DNA from 4 places in the Streptomyces sp. BHT-5-2 genome. Region 1 is predicted to be linked to each of the others. Evidence: riboswitches for the same ligand, from Rfam matches in the RefSeq annotation. Region 1 holds a riboswitch; each other region holds the start of a gene.

Evidence for each region. A riboswitch is a leader RNA that binds a small molecule or an ion and turns the genes downstream of it on or off. The one in region 1 is predicted to bind cobalamin.
Region 2: it holds a riboswitch for cobalamin, as region 1 does, so the genes downstream of both, metE (5-methyltetrahydropteroyltriglutamate--homocysteine S-methyltransferase) here and cobN (cobaltochelatase subunit CobN) in region 1, are expected to answer to the same signal.
Region 3: it holds a riboswitch for cobalamin, as region 1 does, so the genes downstream of both, K2224_RS27615 (HoxN/HupN/NixA family nickel/cobalt transporter) here and cobN (cobaltochelatase subunit CobN) in region 1, are expected to answer to the same signal.
Region 4: it holds a riboswitch for cobalamin, as region 1 does, so the genes downstream of both, K2224_RS25115 (cobalamin biosynthesis protein) here and cobN (cobaltochelatase subunit CobN) in region 1, are expected to answer to the same signal.

Annotation. Positions count from the first base shown of each region.
Region 1 is NZ_CP081496.1:1,360,851-1,364,317, forward strand. Features, by position in the region: gene cobN (cobaltochelatase subunit CobN) at 1-2,117, opposite strand, end outside; cobalamin riboswitch at 2,150-2,302, opposite strand; gene cobG (precorrin-3B synthase) at 2,387-3,467, shown strand, end outside.
Region 2 is NZ_CP081496.1:4,195,483-4,198,949, reverse strand. Features, by position in the region: gene metE (5-methyltetrahydropteroyltriglutamate--homocysteine S-methyltransferase) at 1-1,650, opposite strand, end outside; cobalamin riboswitch at 1,814-2,034, opposite strand; gene K2224_RS18605 (aminoglycoside phosphotransferase family protein) at 2,147-3,073, shown strand; gene K2224_RS18600 (sensor histidine kinase KdpD) at 3,114-3,467, opposite strand, start outside.
Region 3 is NZ_CP081496.1:6,235,451-6,238,917, reverse strand. Features, by position in the region: gene K2224_RS27620 (VOC family protein) at 270-770, shown strand; gene K2224_RS27615 (HoxN/HupN/NixA family nickel/cobalt transporter) at 908-2,179, opposite strand; cobalamin riboswitch at 2,210-2,423, opposite strand; gene K2224_RS27610 (alpha/beta fold hydrolase) at 2,494-3,342, opposite strand; gene K2224_RS27605 (MarR family winged helix-turn-helix transcriptional regulator) at 3,339-3,467, opposite strand, start outside.
Region 4 is NZ_CP081496.1:5,663,028-5,666,494, reverse strand. Features, by position in the region: gene K2224_RS25120 (cobyric acid synthase) at 1-892, opposite strand, end outside; gene K2224_RS25115 (cobalamin biosynthesis protein) at 889-1,854, opposite strand; cobalamin riboswitch at 1,984-2,120, opposite strand; gene K2224_RS25110 (hypothetical protein) at 2,344-2,577, opposite strand; gene K2224_RS25105 (inorganic phosphate transporter) at 2,616-3,467, opposite strand, start outside.

The DNA.
Region 1 (3,467 bases):
GCCTCCCGGAGTCCGGGCAGTGCGGCGGTGCCGCCCCAGATCTGCCGGGCGCGCAGGATGGCCAGGACGAGGTTGACCCGGGCCTCGCCGGCCGGGGCGGCGCCCAGCACGTGCAGGCCGTCACGGATCTGCGCGTCCTTGACCTCGCAGAGCCAGCCGTCGACGTGCAGCAGGAAGTCGTCGAAGCCGTCGTCGTCGGGGCGCTCCTCCAGGCCCAGGTCGTGGTCGAGCTTGGCGGCCTGGATGAGGGTCCAGATCTGCGCGCGGATGGCGGGCAGCTTGGCCGGGTCCATCGAGGAGATCGCGGCGTACTCGTCGAGCAGCTGCTCCAGGCGCGCGATGTCGCCGTAGGAGTCGGCGCGGGCCATCGGCGGGACGAGGTGGTCGACGAGGGTGGCGTGCACCCGGCGCTTGGCCTGGGTGCCCTCGCCCGGGTCGTTGACCAGGAACGGGTAGACGAGCGGGAGGTCGCCGAGCGCCGCGTCCGGGCCGCAGGCGGCGGAGAGTCCGGCGTTCTTGCCGGGCAGCCACTCCAGGTTGCCGTGCTTGCCGAGGTGGACCATGGCGTCGGCGCCGAAGCCGCCGTCGGCGGTGGGCGCGGCGATCCAGCGGTAGGCCGCCAAGTAGTGGTGGGACGGCGGCAGATCGGGGTCGTGGTAGATCGCGATCGGGTTCTCGCCGAAGCCGCGCGGCGGCTGGATGAGGATCAGCAGATTGCCGCGGCGCAGGGCGGCCAGCACGATGTCGCCCTCGGGGTTCCGACTGCGGTCGACGAACATCTCGCCGGGCGGCGGGCCCCAGTGCTCCTCGACGGACTCGCGCAGCTCCTGCGGCAGCGTGGCGTACCAGCGGCGGTAGTCGGCGGCGGGGATGCGGACGGGGTTGCGGGCCAGCTGTTCCTCGGTCAGCCACTCCTGGTCGTGGCCGCCGGCCTCGATGAGGGCGTAGATCAGCTCGTCGCCGTCGCCGGACGCGAGGCCGGGCACCGGCTCGTCGCCGAAGTCGTAGCCCTCGGCGCGGAGGCGGCGCAGTAGTTCGACGGCGCTGGCCGGGGTGTCCAGGCCGACCGCGTTGCCGATCCGGGAGTGCTTGGTGGGGTAGGCGGAGAGCACCAGTGCCAGCCGCTTCTCGGCGGCCGGGATGTGCCGCAGCCTGGCGTGCCGGACGGCGATCCCGGCGACCCGGGCGGCCCGCTCGGCGTCGGCGACGTAGACCGGGAGGCCGTCCTCGTCGATCTCCTTGAAGGAGAACGGCACGGTGATCAGCCGCCCGTCGAACTCCGGCACGGCGATCTGCGAGGCGGCGTCGAGCGGGGAGAGGCCCTCGTCGTTCTCCTCCCACGCGGCGCGCGACCCGGTCAGGCAGAGCGCCTGGAGGATCGGCACGTCCAGGGCGGCCAGTGCCCCCGCGTCCCAGGACTCGTCGTCGCCGCCCGCGGACGCCTCGGCGGGCCTGGTGCCGCCCGCGGCGAGGACGGTGGTGACGATGGCGTCGGCCGCGCGCAGCTCCTCGATCAGCTCCGGCTCGGGGGACCGCAGCGAGGCGACGAACCGCGGCAGCGGGCGGCCGCCGGCGCGCTCGATCTGGTCGCACAGGTCGTGGACGAAGCGGGTGTTGCCGCTCATGTGGTGGGCGCGGTAGTAGAGCACCGCCACCGTCGGGCCGGCCGCCTCCGTCTCGGCGCGCTCCAGCGGGCCCCAGGACGGCGCGGCCGCGGGCGGTTCGAAGCCGTGGCCGGTGAGCAGGACGGTGTCGCTGAGGAAGCGGGCCAGCTGGGAGAGGTTGGCCGGGCCGCCGTGCGCGAGGTAGGCGTGCGCCTCTGCGGCGATGCCGACGGGGACCGTGGACGCCTCCATGAGCTGGGCGTCGGGGGCCTGTTCGCCGGTGAGCACGACGACCGGGCGGTGCTGGTCCGCGGCCAGCAGCACGTCCAGGCCGTCCTCCCAGGCACGGAGACCGCCGAGGAGGCGGACGACGACGAGGTCGGCGCCCTCCAGGAGGCCGGGGAGTTCGGCGGCGTCGAGGCGGGCGGGGTTGGCGAGCCGGTACGGCACGGGGCCGGTGGCCGCACGTGCGCTGAGCAGGTCGGTGTCGGAGGTCGACAGCAGCAGAATCACGGCGCAGCCCTTCCTCGGGGTGTCCACGCCCCGGGTGGTCGTATGGACGGCGGGAGTTCCTGGCTCACCCGGTGGTGGCCGGGTTCACAGTGGCGGGACCGCGCCGGATTCTCACCGGGCTTCCTCCCTTGGCGCCGTCGCTGGCGTCCGGCGGGTCAGCCGACCCGCCGACCTGCATAGTAAGGGCTGCCGCCGGACCGCGGGAGCGGGCCTCCGCAGCCGTCCCGCCGGACCCCCTCGCCCCGGTTCCGGGCGCCACCGACGTAGGTATGCTCGCCGCCATGCCGCCCACCCCCGCACCCCGCCCCGACCGGCCCGGACCGCCGGTTCGGGACCGCGGTGACGCCTGCCCGGGAGCACTGCGACTGCACTCCGCAGCCGACGGGCAGCTGGCCCGAGTGCGGCTTCCCGCCGGCGACTTGACGGTGCGCCAGGCGCGCGCGCTGGCGGACGTCGCGGACCGGCTCGGCGACGGCCACCTCTCGCTCACCTCCCGCGGCAACGTCGAACTGCGCGGTCTGCCCGACGGCTGCGGGCAGGCCCTCGCCGGTCTGCTCGCCGACGCCGGGCTGCTGCCGTCCGTCCGCCATGAGCGGATCCGCAATGTGCTGGCCTCGCCGCTGGCCGGACTGGACCGGCACACCCCCTCCGACGTGCGGTTGTGGGCCCGGAGCCTGGACGCGCTGCTGTGCGCGAGCGAGTCGGCGACGGCGCTCTCGGGCCGTTTCCTGTTCGTCCTCGACGACGGGCGGGGCGATGTGGCGGGCCTGAGCGGCGATGTGACCTTGCTCGCAGAATCCGGCCGGCGGGCCCCGGCGGACACCGCGTACGCGCCGGGCGCCGCGTCCGGGTACGGCGCGTTGCTGCGGGTCGGCGACGAGCGGGCGGTGCTGCGGATCGCGGCGGACGACGTCCCGCGGGCGGCGCTGACCGCCGCCGAGGTCTTCCTGGCCGCCGCCGCGGAGGGCGGCAACGGCGCCTGGCGGGTCCGCGAACTGCCCGCCGGACGCCCGCTGACCGCCCGGGAGGTGGAGCGCGCGCTGCGGGCCGCGGGGATCGCCGCGGAGCAAGCGGACTCCGCCGGCCCGGCACCGGACGTTCCGTACGCCGATGCCACCGCCCCGGGCGCGGTCGAGGGGTCCGACGGGCGATGCGCCGTCGTGGCCCTGGCGCCGCTCGGCCGGCTGTCCGTGACCCAGTGGCGGTTGCTGGCCTCGATCGCCGCCGACGACGGCCGCGGTGCGCTGCGCCTCACGCCCTGGCGCGGCATCGTCGTCCCCGGCCTGCCCACCGCCCTGGCCGCCCGCAGGCTGACCGATCTGGCCGCCGCCGGACTGGTCACCGACCCCG
Region 2 (3,467 bases), 2.8 Mb from region 1:
GCGCACCGTCATCGGCTCCGGGCGGGAGATGTCACCGGCCAGGATCGGCGGGCGGACGTAGCGGGTGCCGTAGGACTGCACCCAGCCGTGCCGGGTGGCCAGGTAGCCGGTCAGCTGCTCGGCGAAGTACTGGACCATGTCGTTGCGTTCGGGCTCGCCGTGCACCAGCACATCCAGGCCGGCCTTCTCCTGGAACGAGATCACCGCCTGGATCTCGGCCCTGATGCGCGCCTCGTAGCCCGCCGGGTCGATCCGGCCCGCGCGCAGATCGGCCCGCGCGGCCCGCAGCTCGTCGGTCTGCGGGAAGGAGCCGATGGTGGTGGTCGGCAGCAGCGGCAGGCCCAGGTGCGCGCGCTGCGCGGCGGCCCGCTCGGCATAGGGCTGGGGGCGGCGGGCGTCGGCCTCCGTGACGGCGGCGGCACGGGCCCGTACGGCCGGGTCGTGGGTGATCGGCGAGGCCGCGCGGGAGGCCAGGTCGGCCCGGTTGGCGGCCAGTTCGGCGGCGATCGTGTCGGTGCCCTGGGCGAGGCCCCGGGCGAGGGTGACCGCCTCCGCGGTCTTCTGCTTCGCGAAGGCCAGCCAGCGCAGGATCTGCGGCTGGATCTCCCGCTCGGCCGCCGCGTCCAGCGGCACATGGAGCAGCGAGCAGGAGGCGGACACATCGACCCGGTCGGCCAGGCCGAGCAAAGTGCCCAGGGTGGACAGCGACTTCTCCAGGTCGTTGACCCAGATGTTGCGGCCGTTGACCACTCCCGCGACCAGCCGCTTGCCGGGCAGTCCGCCGACGGCGGCGAGGTCGTCCAGGTTGGCGCCGGCGGCCCCGGTGAAGTCCAGCGCAAGCCCGTCCACGGGGGCCTTGGCCAGCACCGGAAGCGCCGCGCCGAGCCGGTCGAAGTACGAGGCGACCAGCAGCTTCGGGCGGTTGGGGAGGGCACCGAGGTCGCGGTAGGCGCGCTCGGCGGCGTTCAGTTCGGCGGGCGCGCGGTCCTGCACGAGGGCCGGTTCGTCGAGCTGCACCCACTCGGCGCCGGCCGCGCGCAGATCGGCGAGGACCTCGGCGTACACCGGCAGCAGCCGGTCCAGCAGGGTCAGCGGGTCGAAGTCCGCGGGCACGCCCGGCGCGGGCTTGGCGAGCAGGAGGTAGGTGACCGGGCCGACGAGCACGGGCCGCGCGGTGAGGCCGAGCGCGAGCGCCTCGGCCAGCTCCGCGACCTGCTTGGTCGGGTCGGCCGTGAACACGGTGTCCGGGCCCAGCTCCGGCACCAGGTAGTGGTAGTTGGTGTCGAACCACTTGGTCATCTCCAGGGGCGCCACGTCCTGCGTGCCGCGCGCCATGGCGAAGTAGCCCTCCAGGGCGTCGGCCGCCACGGCGGCGCGGTGCCGGGCGGGGATCGCGCCCACCATGACGGTGGTGTCCAGGACGTGGTCGTAGTACGAGAAGTCACCGGTCGGCACCTCGTGGATGCCGGCCTCGGCGAGCTGCCGCCAGTTGGTGCGGCGCAGTTCGACGGCCGTGGCGCGGAGGGCGTCCGCGGTGACGCGGCCCTTCCAGTAGCCCTCGACGGCCTTCTTGAGTTCCCGGCGCCGGCCCTGCCGGGGGTAGCCGTACACGGTGGCCCGTGCTGCCGCGACTGCGGACTTGGTGGTCACGGAGATCTCCTTCGCGAGATGGATCCCTGAGATCCCGGGGACGGGACGAGAGCGCGAAGGGCGACGCACCGGGCGGTGTGGGCGTGCGCGACACGGCACGATCGTCCGCCTGGTATGAACGCCGACCCGCCCTCGAGGTCACCGGGATGTCCGCGCACGAATCGTTCGCGCACGGGCAGTTGGCAGGTCTTCGGACTCGCGGGCACGTCCTCCTATGAGGACACCTACTGGCCGTCGCTTCCCGGACCCCGTACCTCGGGTCCAGTGCGTATGACGGCGGTCGTTCCCGCTCACCGCTGCGGGGCAGTCCCGGATTCCCACCGGGTTCCCTCTTACGACGCTCCCGTCTGGCGGACGGGGCGAACCAGCTGCACTGATCACCTTAGAGGGTGCGGGAGCCCGATGGGGCGTCGAGTCCACGATCCGGAGGAGCCCGGCGGCCGACGGCGGGAAATCCGGGTGCCCGGGACGAGGCAGTGTGGTTGGGTCGATTCCCATGCGCTCCCGACCGCCCTTTCCCAGTGACGACGTCATCGCGGACACGGTCGCCGCACACTGGCTGCCCGAGAACGCGAAGGTCACCGAGGCCGGCTATCTGCCCTGGGGATTCGGTGCCCATCACTGGCGGATCTCCGGCGGTGGCACGACCCTGTTCGTCACCCTGGACCAGTTGGCGCCCCGGCACACCGCGGCATCGCTGGAAGCGGCCTATGCGGGGGCCGCCGCGCTGGCCGCCGGCGGACTGGCGGCGGTGTGCGCACCGCTGCCGCGACGATCCGGCCGGTTCACCGTCGCCGTCGCGGACGGCGCCCTGAGCGTGACGCCGTGGCTGGCCGGGCGCACGCCGACCGAAGCGGAGGCCCGCGAGCCCGCCCACCTCGGCGAAGTCACCGCCGCACTGGCCGCGTTGCACGGCACCGAGCCGCCGAACGGCCTGCCTGCCTGGGCCCCGCAGGTCGGCCCCGCGTTCGCCGACGAGGTGCGGGCCCGCACCGCCCGGCCCTGGACGACCGGCCCGCTGGGGGAGGAGGCACGGCACGCGATCGCCGCCCGCGTCGACGCCGTCCGGCACTGGACGGCGCGTTACCACCAACTGGCCGGGAGTGCGCTCGCCCACCGCGACCGTTGGGTGCCGACGCACGGTGAGCCGCACCACGCCAACCAACTCGTCGGCCCCTTCGGGCTGCGTCTGGTCGACTGGGAATCGCTGGCCCTCGCCCCGCGCGAGCGGGACTACGGGGATCTGCTCGCCGCCGGCGCGGAGGTGCCGCACGATCCGGCGCTGCTGGAGTTGTTCGCCCTCGACTGGCGACTGTCCGAGATCTCCGCGTACACCGACTGGTTCGCCGCGCCCCACCTGGGCAACGACGACGACCACACGGCGCTGGAAGGGCTGCGGGAGGAACTGGCCGTCCCCGACTGAGCCGGATCCGGGCGGCCGGCGGATGCCTGGCCCGTGCGGCTCAGCCCGCCGCCGGCAGATGGACCTCGAAGCGGCAACCGCCAGGCACGTTGCGCACCGCCGCGCGGCCCTGATGGGCCTCGACGATGCCGCGGACGATGGCCAGGCCCAGGCCCGCACCGGCGGGCGGGGTCCGGGCGTCGGTGCCGCGCCAACCGGTGTCGAAGACCCGGGGCAGGTCCGCCGTCGGGATCCCGCCGCACCCGTCGGTGACGGACAGCACCACACCGGTGTCCTGCCGACGGGCGGAGACCGCGACGGTGCCGTCGGCGGGGGTCCGGCGGATGGCGTTGACCAGCAGATTGGCCAGCACCCGGGACATCTCGCGGCCGTCGACCTCGACCGGCACCCGTTC
Region 3 (3,467 bases), 4.9 Mb from region 1:
TTCTGTGTTTTGGGTCACCGGAAAACGAAATGAAGTAAGGCGGCCTTGGGTGTATGGGGCTGCGGCGGTCCGGAGGGGCGGTCGCGAGGCGGGACAGACCCTCCGGCTTGCGTCGCGGGTGGCTGGAAGCGGGCGAGTAAGGGCGATTTGGGGGGTTTGGTGTGTGGTGGGGGGCGGGTAGGCTTGAGGGAGACTTGAATGTTCAAGTAAATTGATGGGTGGTTCGTCGGCGGTGGGTGGTGGCCGGCGCGATGGGAGATGGAGGGTTGATGTCTGTTCGGCGGCTCAATCATGCGGTGCTGTACATCCGTGAGGTGGCGCGGTCGGTGGCGTTCTACACCGAGGTGCTGGGGTTCACGGTCGACGTGGAGATTCCGGGGCGGGCGGCCTTCCTGAGCGCGCCCGGTTCGCACAACGACCACGATCTGGGGCTGTTCGCGGTGGGGCCGGACGCGCCCGGGCCGGAGCGCGGCCGGATCGGGCTGTACCACCTGGCCTGGGAGGTCGGGACGCTGGGCGATCTGGCGGCGATCGCGGCGCAGTTGCGGGAGCGGGATGCGCTGGTGGGCACCAGCGATCACCTGGTCTCCAAGTCGCTCTACGCCCGGGACCCGGACGGCAACGAGTTCGAGGTGATGTGGCGGGTGCCGCGGGAGGACTGGCCGGGACCGGATGTGGCGGACCGGCTTCGGCCGCTCGATCTGGCGGCGGCGATGGAGCGCTGGGGCCCGGATCTGTTGACGGGCGCGGCGGCCGGATCGGCCACCTGAGGAGTCGGGCGGCGGGCGTCTCAACGTCACGGATGGCAGGCAGCGGCAGGCGCGGGTCGCGGAATGTGGTGCGGATGAGGCGGTGCGGCCCGTCCCTTCGATGGAGGGGCGGGCCGCGATTCGGTGGGTGGGGGCGGCTATGGGGTGGTGTCGGGTTCGTCGGTGCGCGGGGTTGGGGTGGTGGGCTCGGTGGCTTGGGTGGTCTTGGCGACCTGGGCGACCTCGGTGGGCTCGGTAGTCGGGGTGGGCTCGGCAGGCTCGGTGGTTGATGTGCGGGTGGCCCAGCGTTTTTCGACGCCGCCGAAGCGCCAGTACGCCAGTGCCGCGGCCCACACCACGACGAACAGGCCGACGATGACGAAGCCCACGTTGTCCAGGTCGAGGGCGGAGATCCCCGAGGTCAGCGGGTCGTCGAGGCCGAGCTTGTCGTGCAGGACGGTCACCAGCTCGATGGTGCCGACGAGGAACGCGACCGCGATCGACAGGCCGGTGATGGTGAGGTTGTAGTAGACCTTGCGCACCGGGTTGGCGAACGCCCACTGGTACGCGAAGTTCATGAACGTGCCGTCGAGGGTGTCGAACAGGCTCATCCCGGCGGCGAACAGCAGCGGCAGGCACACGATCGCGTACCAGGGCAGGCCCGCCGCGGCGCCGCTGCCCGCCATCACCATCAGCGTCACCTCGGTCGCGGTGTCGAAGCCGATGCCGAAGAGGAAGCCGAGCGGGAACATCTGCCCCGGGCGGCTGATGGACTTGGTGAGGCGGCCGAGAATCCGGTTCATGAAGCCCCGGGAATCCAGGTGCTGTTCCAGCTCCTGCTCGTCGTACGCGCCCGACCGCATCGCCCGGAAGACCTTCAGGATGCCCACCAGGGCGATCAGGTTGAGGGCGGCGATGAGGTAGAGGAAGGTGCCGGAGACGGTCGTGCCGACCACGCCGAGCGTCTGGTGCGTACGGGAGTTGTCGTCCATCAGCGCGCCGGCGAGCTGGGCGCCGCCCGACACCAGCGCGGCCATCACGACGACCACGCTGGAGTGGCCGAGGGCGAACCAGAAGCCCACCGAGACCGGCCGTTTGCCGTCGGCCATCAGCTTGCGGGTGGTGTTGTCGATCGCCGCGATGTGGTCGGCGTCGAAGGCGTGCCGCATGCCCAGGGTGTATGCGGTGATGCCGAGCCCGGCGCCGAACACCTGGCTGCCGACCGTGTAGTGGCCCGGCACGACCAGGAGGAAGAGCACACCGAAGGCGACGATGTGCAGCGCGGCGATCACGGCCATCAGGCCGGCGGTGCGGACGGTGTCGCGGCGTTGCCAGCGGAACGATCCCGGGGGTCCGGGTATGCCGAGGCGGGGGGTGGGGGTGTTGTGGGGGGAAGGGGAATTGTCCTGCGTGTCAGTGGACAGGGCCATGCGGCCATCACGCTCCAGCACCTCGTGGATCACTTCGTGAGATGCCGTGGCCGGTCTCCTGGCTTACGGGTATCCGCGTCCGCCCCGCCTTCCCGGCCGCAGGCTGCGGTCAGTGGCGCCGTACGCGCACGGGGCGCGCACACGGGGGCGGAAACTCCCCGATCACAGTGGCGAGGGCCGCGCCGGCCTGGGACACGAAGGTCCTGCACCGGTCTTCCCGAACACCACGGCCCGGTCACTGTAGCCGTCATGGCCGGGAACCGGCCATGACGGCCCCGCCCCGGGCGGCCGACCGGAGCGGGGGCGGGCCGAGTTCAGAGCTCCAGGGACGACAGGAAGGCGTGCAGTTCCTGGTCGAAGCGCGGGGTGTTCTCGAGGTTGACCATGTGACCGGCGGCCGGGACGCGTATGCGGCGGGCGCCCGGGACCTGTAGCGCTATGGCGTGCGCGTTGGCCGAAATGTCGGTGGAGTCGAGGTCGCCGTCGAGGACGGCGGTGGGCACCCGTATCTCGCCCAGGCGGTCCGCGGCGCCGACCTCCAGCGGCATACCGGCCCCCAGGCCGTCGGCGTGCACCTCGACATTGGCGGACGCGGAGGCGCGCATCCGCTCCCGGAAGCCCGGGTGCATGGCGGCCGGCGCGCGATACGGCCCGTCCACCCACATCCGCAGGAAGTGCTCCACATAGCGCTCCGCGCCGTCCGCCTCGCCGATCGCGGCGACCTGCTCCCGGATGTGCTCCAGGATGAAGGGGTCGGTGAAGGTGCGGCCGCTGAGCCCGGGCGCGGCCAGGAAGAGGGCGGACACCCGGGACGGGTGGGCGAGCGCGGCGTCCAGCGCGATCCGGGAGCCGTGCGAGAGGCCGACGAGGACGGCCCGGGGTATGTCGAGCGCGTCCAGCAGGGCCACCAGATCGTCGTGGTTGGCCCAGTCGCCGGTCACCGTGGAGGAGAGGCCGTGGCCGCGGGAGTCGTAGCGGACCACCCGCAGGCCGGAGTTGACCAGCCAGGCGAACTGCTCGTCCCACATGTGCTGGTCGAGCATTCCGCCGTGCAGCAGTACCACCGCGGGCCCCGAGCCGGCCGTCTCGTAGAACAGCTCGCCGTCGTCGATCGGTACGGTGCCGTTGTCGATCTCGGACCATGCCTGGAACTCGTGGGTCATTCTGCGGGACCTTCTGTGGGCGTCGGGCGGTCGGTCGGGTGGGCGGGCGCCGCTGGTCGGTGCCCGGTTGCGGGCGATATCGCGGCCTGTGTGGCGTCCAGGGCGGTGGCATCCTGCTTTTCGGG
Region 4 (3,467 bases), 4.3 Mb from region 1:
CCACGCCCGGTTCGGCCGCCAGCGCGTCCACGTCGGTGAAGTTGGACATCAGCGGCACCGCGCAGACCGCCACGCGCAGGACGTCCTCGCCGGCCGGCGGCGCCACCACCGACTCGCGGACCGCGCCGCGCAGCGACACCCTCAGTCCGTCCTCCTCGTCGATGCCCAGCCCGTGCGTGTACGGCAGGACGCCGTACGTGGCCCGCCCGGTGAGCCCGCGCAGCATCGCAAGGCCCGGTTCCAGCAGCGTCACATCGCCGCGGAACTTGTTGACGAGGTAGCCGGCGACCAGCTCCTGGTCCTCGGCCGACAGCAGCGCGGTGGTGCCGAAGAACGACGCGAAGACCCCGCCGCGGTCGATGTCGCCGACCACCACGACCGGGATCCGCGCCGCCCGGGCGATGCCCATGTTGACGATGTCGGTGCGCCGCAGGTTGATCTCGGCCGGGCTGCCGGCGCCCTCGCAGATCACCGCGTCGTGGGTACGGCGCAACTCCGCCAGGCAGTCCGTCACGGTGCCCAGCAACTGCTCCTGCCGGCCGGCGTGGTAGCCGCGCGCACTCAGCTCGCCCACCGGCTTCCCCAGCAGCACCACCTGGCTGCTGCGGTCGCTGCCCGGCTTGAGCAGCACCGGGTTCATCAGGGCGGTCGGCTCGATCCGCGCCGCGGCCGCCTGCATCGCCTGCGCCCGGCCGATCTCCGCGCCCTCCCGGGTCACGAACGAGTTCAGCGACATGTTCTGCGCCTTGAAGGGCGCCACCGAGATGCCCTGCCGGACCAGCCAGCGGCAGATGCCGGCGGTCACCACGCTCTTGCCCGCGTCGGATGTCGTCCCGGCCACCAACAGCCCGCCGCCCACGGCCGTCCCGGCCGCCTTCCCCTGCCCGCTCACCGCGTCCCCTTCCCGTTCCCGCGCCGCAGCGCGCCCGCCGCCAGCCGGCCGGCCACCGTGACGCCCAGCGCCAGCAGACCCACCCGCCGGGACAGCCGCACCGCCCGCTCGATGTCGGCCACCGCCGGTGGCCGCGCCCCGCCGTTGAGCACCGGCCGGTGTTCCACCCGCCCGCCGTACGCCAGGGTGCCGCCCAGCCGGACGCCCAGCGCGCCCGCGAACGACGCCTCCACCGGGCCCGCGTTGGGGCTCGGGTGCGCCGCACCGTCCGCCCGCCAGGCCCGCAGCGCACCGCGCCGGTCCGGGCCCACCAGCACCGCCAGCGCCGCGGTCAGCCGCGCGCCCGGCCAGCCGGCCACGTCGTCGAGACGGGCCGCCGCCCAGCCGAACCGCCGGTAGCGCGGCGACCGGTGACCGACCATCGCGTCCAGGGTGTTGACCGCGCGGAACGCCACCAGACCGGGCACCCCGCCCAGCGCGCCCCACACCAGGGCGCCCACCACGGCGTCCGAGGTGTTCTCGGCGACCGACTCCACCACCGCGCGGGCCATCTGCGGCCCGTCCAGCGCCTGCGGATCGCGCCCGCACAGATGCGGCAGCCGCTCCCGCGCCACCTCCAGATCGCCGACGGCCAGCGCCCCGCCCACGGCGCGCGCCTCCCGGCCCAGCGAGGTGCCGCCCAGTACGGCCCACACCGCGGCCGCGGTCAGCGCCGTACGGGCGCCCGGACGGTGTCTCAGGGCGCGCTCCAGCAGTGCGGCGCCGGCGGCCGCGCCGCCCGCGCACAGCACGGTGTGCACCGCCCCGTGGCCCCGGTGGTCGCGCCACAGCCGGCGTTCGACGGCGCTCGCGGCCCGGCCGAACGCGGCCACCGGATGGCCGCGCCGCGGGTCCGCCGCGATCAGGTCACCGAGGAAGCCGAGGGCCGCGCCGCACGCATATCCCGCGTGTTCGCCGCGCATCGGATCAGGCCGCCGGCCGTCCGTGAACGGGTCCTGCGGCAGCGGGAATCGGGGCTCTCGACGGGCAGCCGGGCATGGCGATATGTCCTCACTCAGGGTCCTCGCCCTGGCTCGACGCGACGGCGACCAGAGTCTCCTGGCTCCCGGATCGGCGCCGCCCCCGGCCTTCCCGCCCGTACGGAGTACTACGGACCGTGGCCCTCGCTGGAGGAGCGCTCCCCGGTGACAGTGGCGGGACCGCGCCGGATTCGCACCGGACTTCCTCTGCTGTCGCCGATTGGCCCGGGCAGTCCACCACGGTCCGCGAAGGCCCGTCAACTCGCCCTTGACCTGCTCCGCAGCCCCGCCGCCGGACCTGTGGCCAAGACCACAGGGCGGCCGCCGGCGCACCGGCCCCCGGCCGGACACGCGGACGGGGCGCCCGGCGGCCGCGGCTGCTGCCGCGCCCACCGAACGCCCCGTCCACCGCCGGATCCGCCGGCGCCGGTCTCAGGCGGCGACGATCAGATAGATCCCGTACCCCACCGCCGCCGCGCACAGCGCGAAGGCCGCCAGCGCCCCGGCGCGTGCCCCGGCGGCCGGTGCCGTGGCCGCTCCCTGGCCGTCCGCGGCCGGCTTGCGGGAGGTCCCCACGATCCCGACGGTGAACAGGCCCACGATCCCCACCGTCACCGCGAGGCTGACGCCGAAGACCTGGCCGAGAGCTGCCCAGTCGATGTGCATTCGTAGTCCTTAGGTCCTTTGGAACGGGCGGTCGGCGGTCAGGAGGTGGCCGTCGCGGGCCGGGCGGGGGCCTGGGCGGCAACGGCCGCGCCGTCCGCGTCGGCGGCTGCCGGGGCGGTGGCCACCGCGGCGACCGGGCCCGCAGGGGGAGGGGAGACGGTCTGCAGCGCCGTGGTGACGACCCCGGCCGGCTCCGCCGCCGGACCCTCGTTGACGTTGGTGTGGTCCACCGGCTTGCGCCGGGAGGCCGCCCAGATGCCGCCGCAGATCGCCAGCGCCAGGACGGCGACCGCGGCCACGCCCCAGGTGCCCTGGTCGGCGAGGAACGCGGCCCCCGCGGAGACCAGGCCGGCGGCCGGCAGCGTCAGCCCCCAGGCCACGACCATCCGTCCGGCTGTGGACCAGCGCACCACGCCGCCCTTGCGGCCCAGCCCGGAGCCCATCACGGCGCCCGAGCAGACCTGGGTGGTGGAGAGCGCGAAACCGAGGTGGGAGGAGGCCAGGATGGTGGCCGCCGCGCCCGTCTGGGCGGCGAAGCCCTGCGGCGGCCGGATGTCGGTGATGCCCTTGCCCATCGTGCGGATGATCCGCCAGCCGCCCAGGTAGGTGCCGAGCGCGATGGCCAGGCCGGCGGAGGCGATCACCCACAGCGGCGGGTCGGAGTGCGGGGCGACGACCCCGCCGGTGATCAGCGCGAGGGTGATCACGCCCATCGTCTTCTGCGCGTCGTTGGTGCCGTGGGCCAGCGAGACCAGCGCCGCCGAGGCGATCTGCCCGGCGCGGTAGCCCTTGGCGGTGTCCTCCTCGGCGCGGCCGCGGGTCAGCCGGTAGGTGAGCCGGGTCGCCGCCATCGCGGCGAGCCCCGCGACGAACGGCGCGGCCACCGCCGG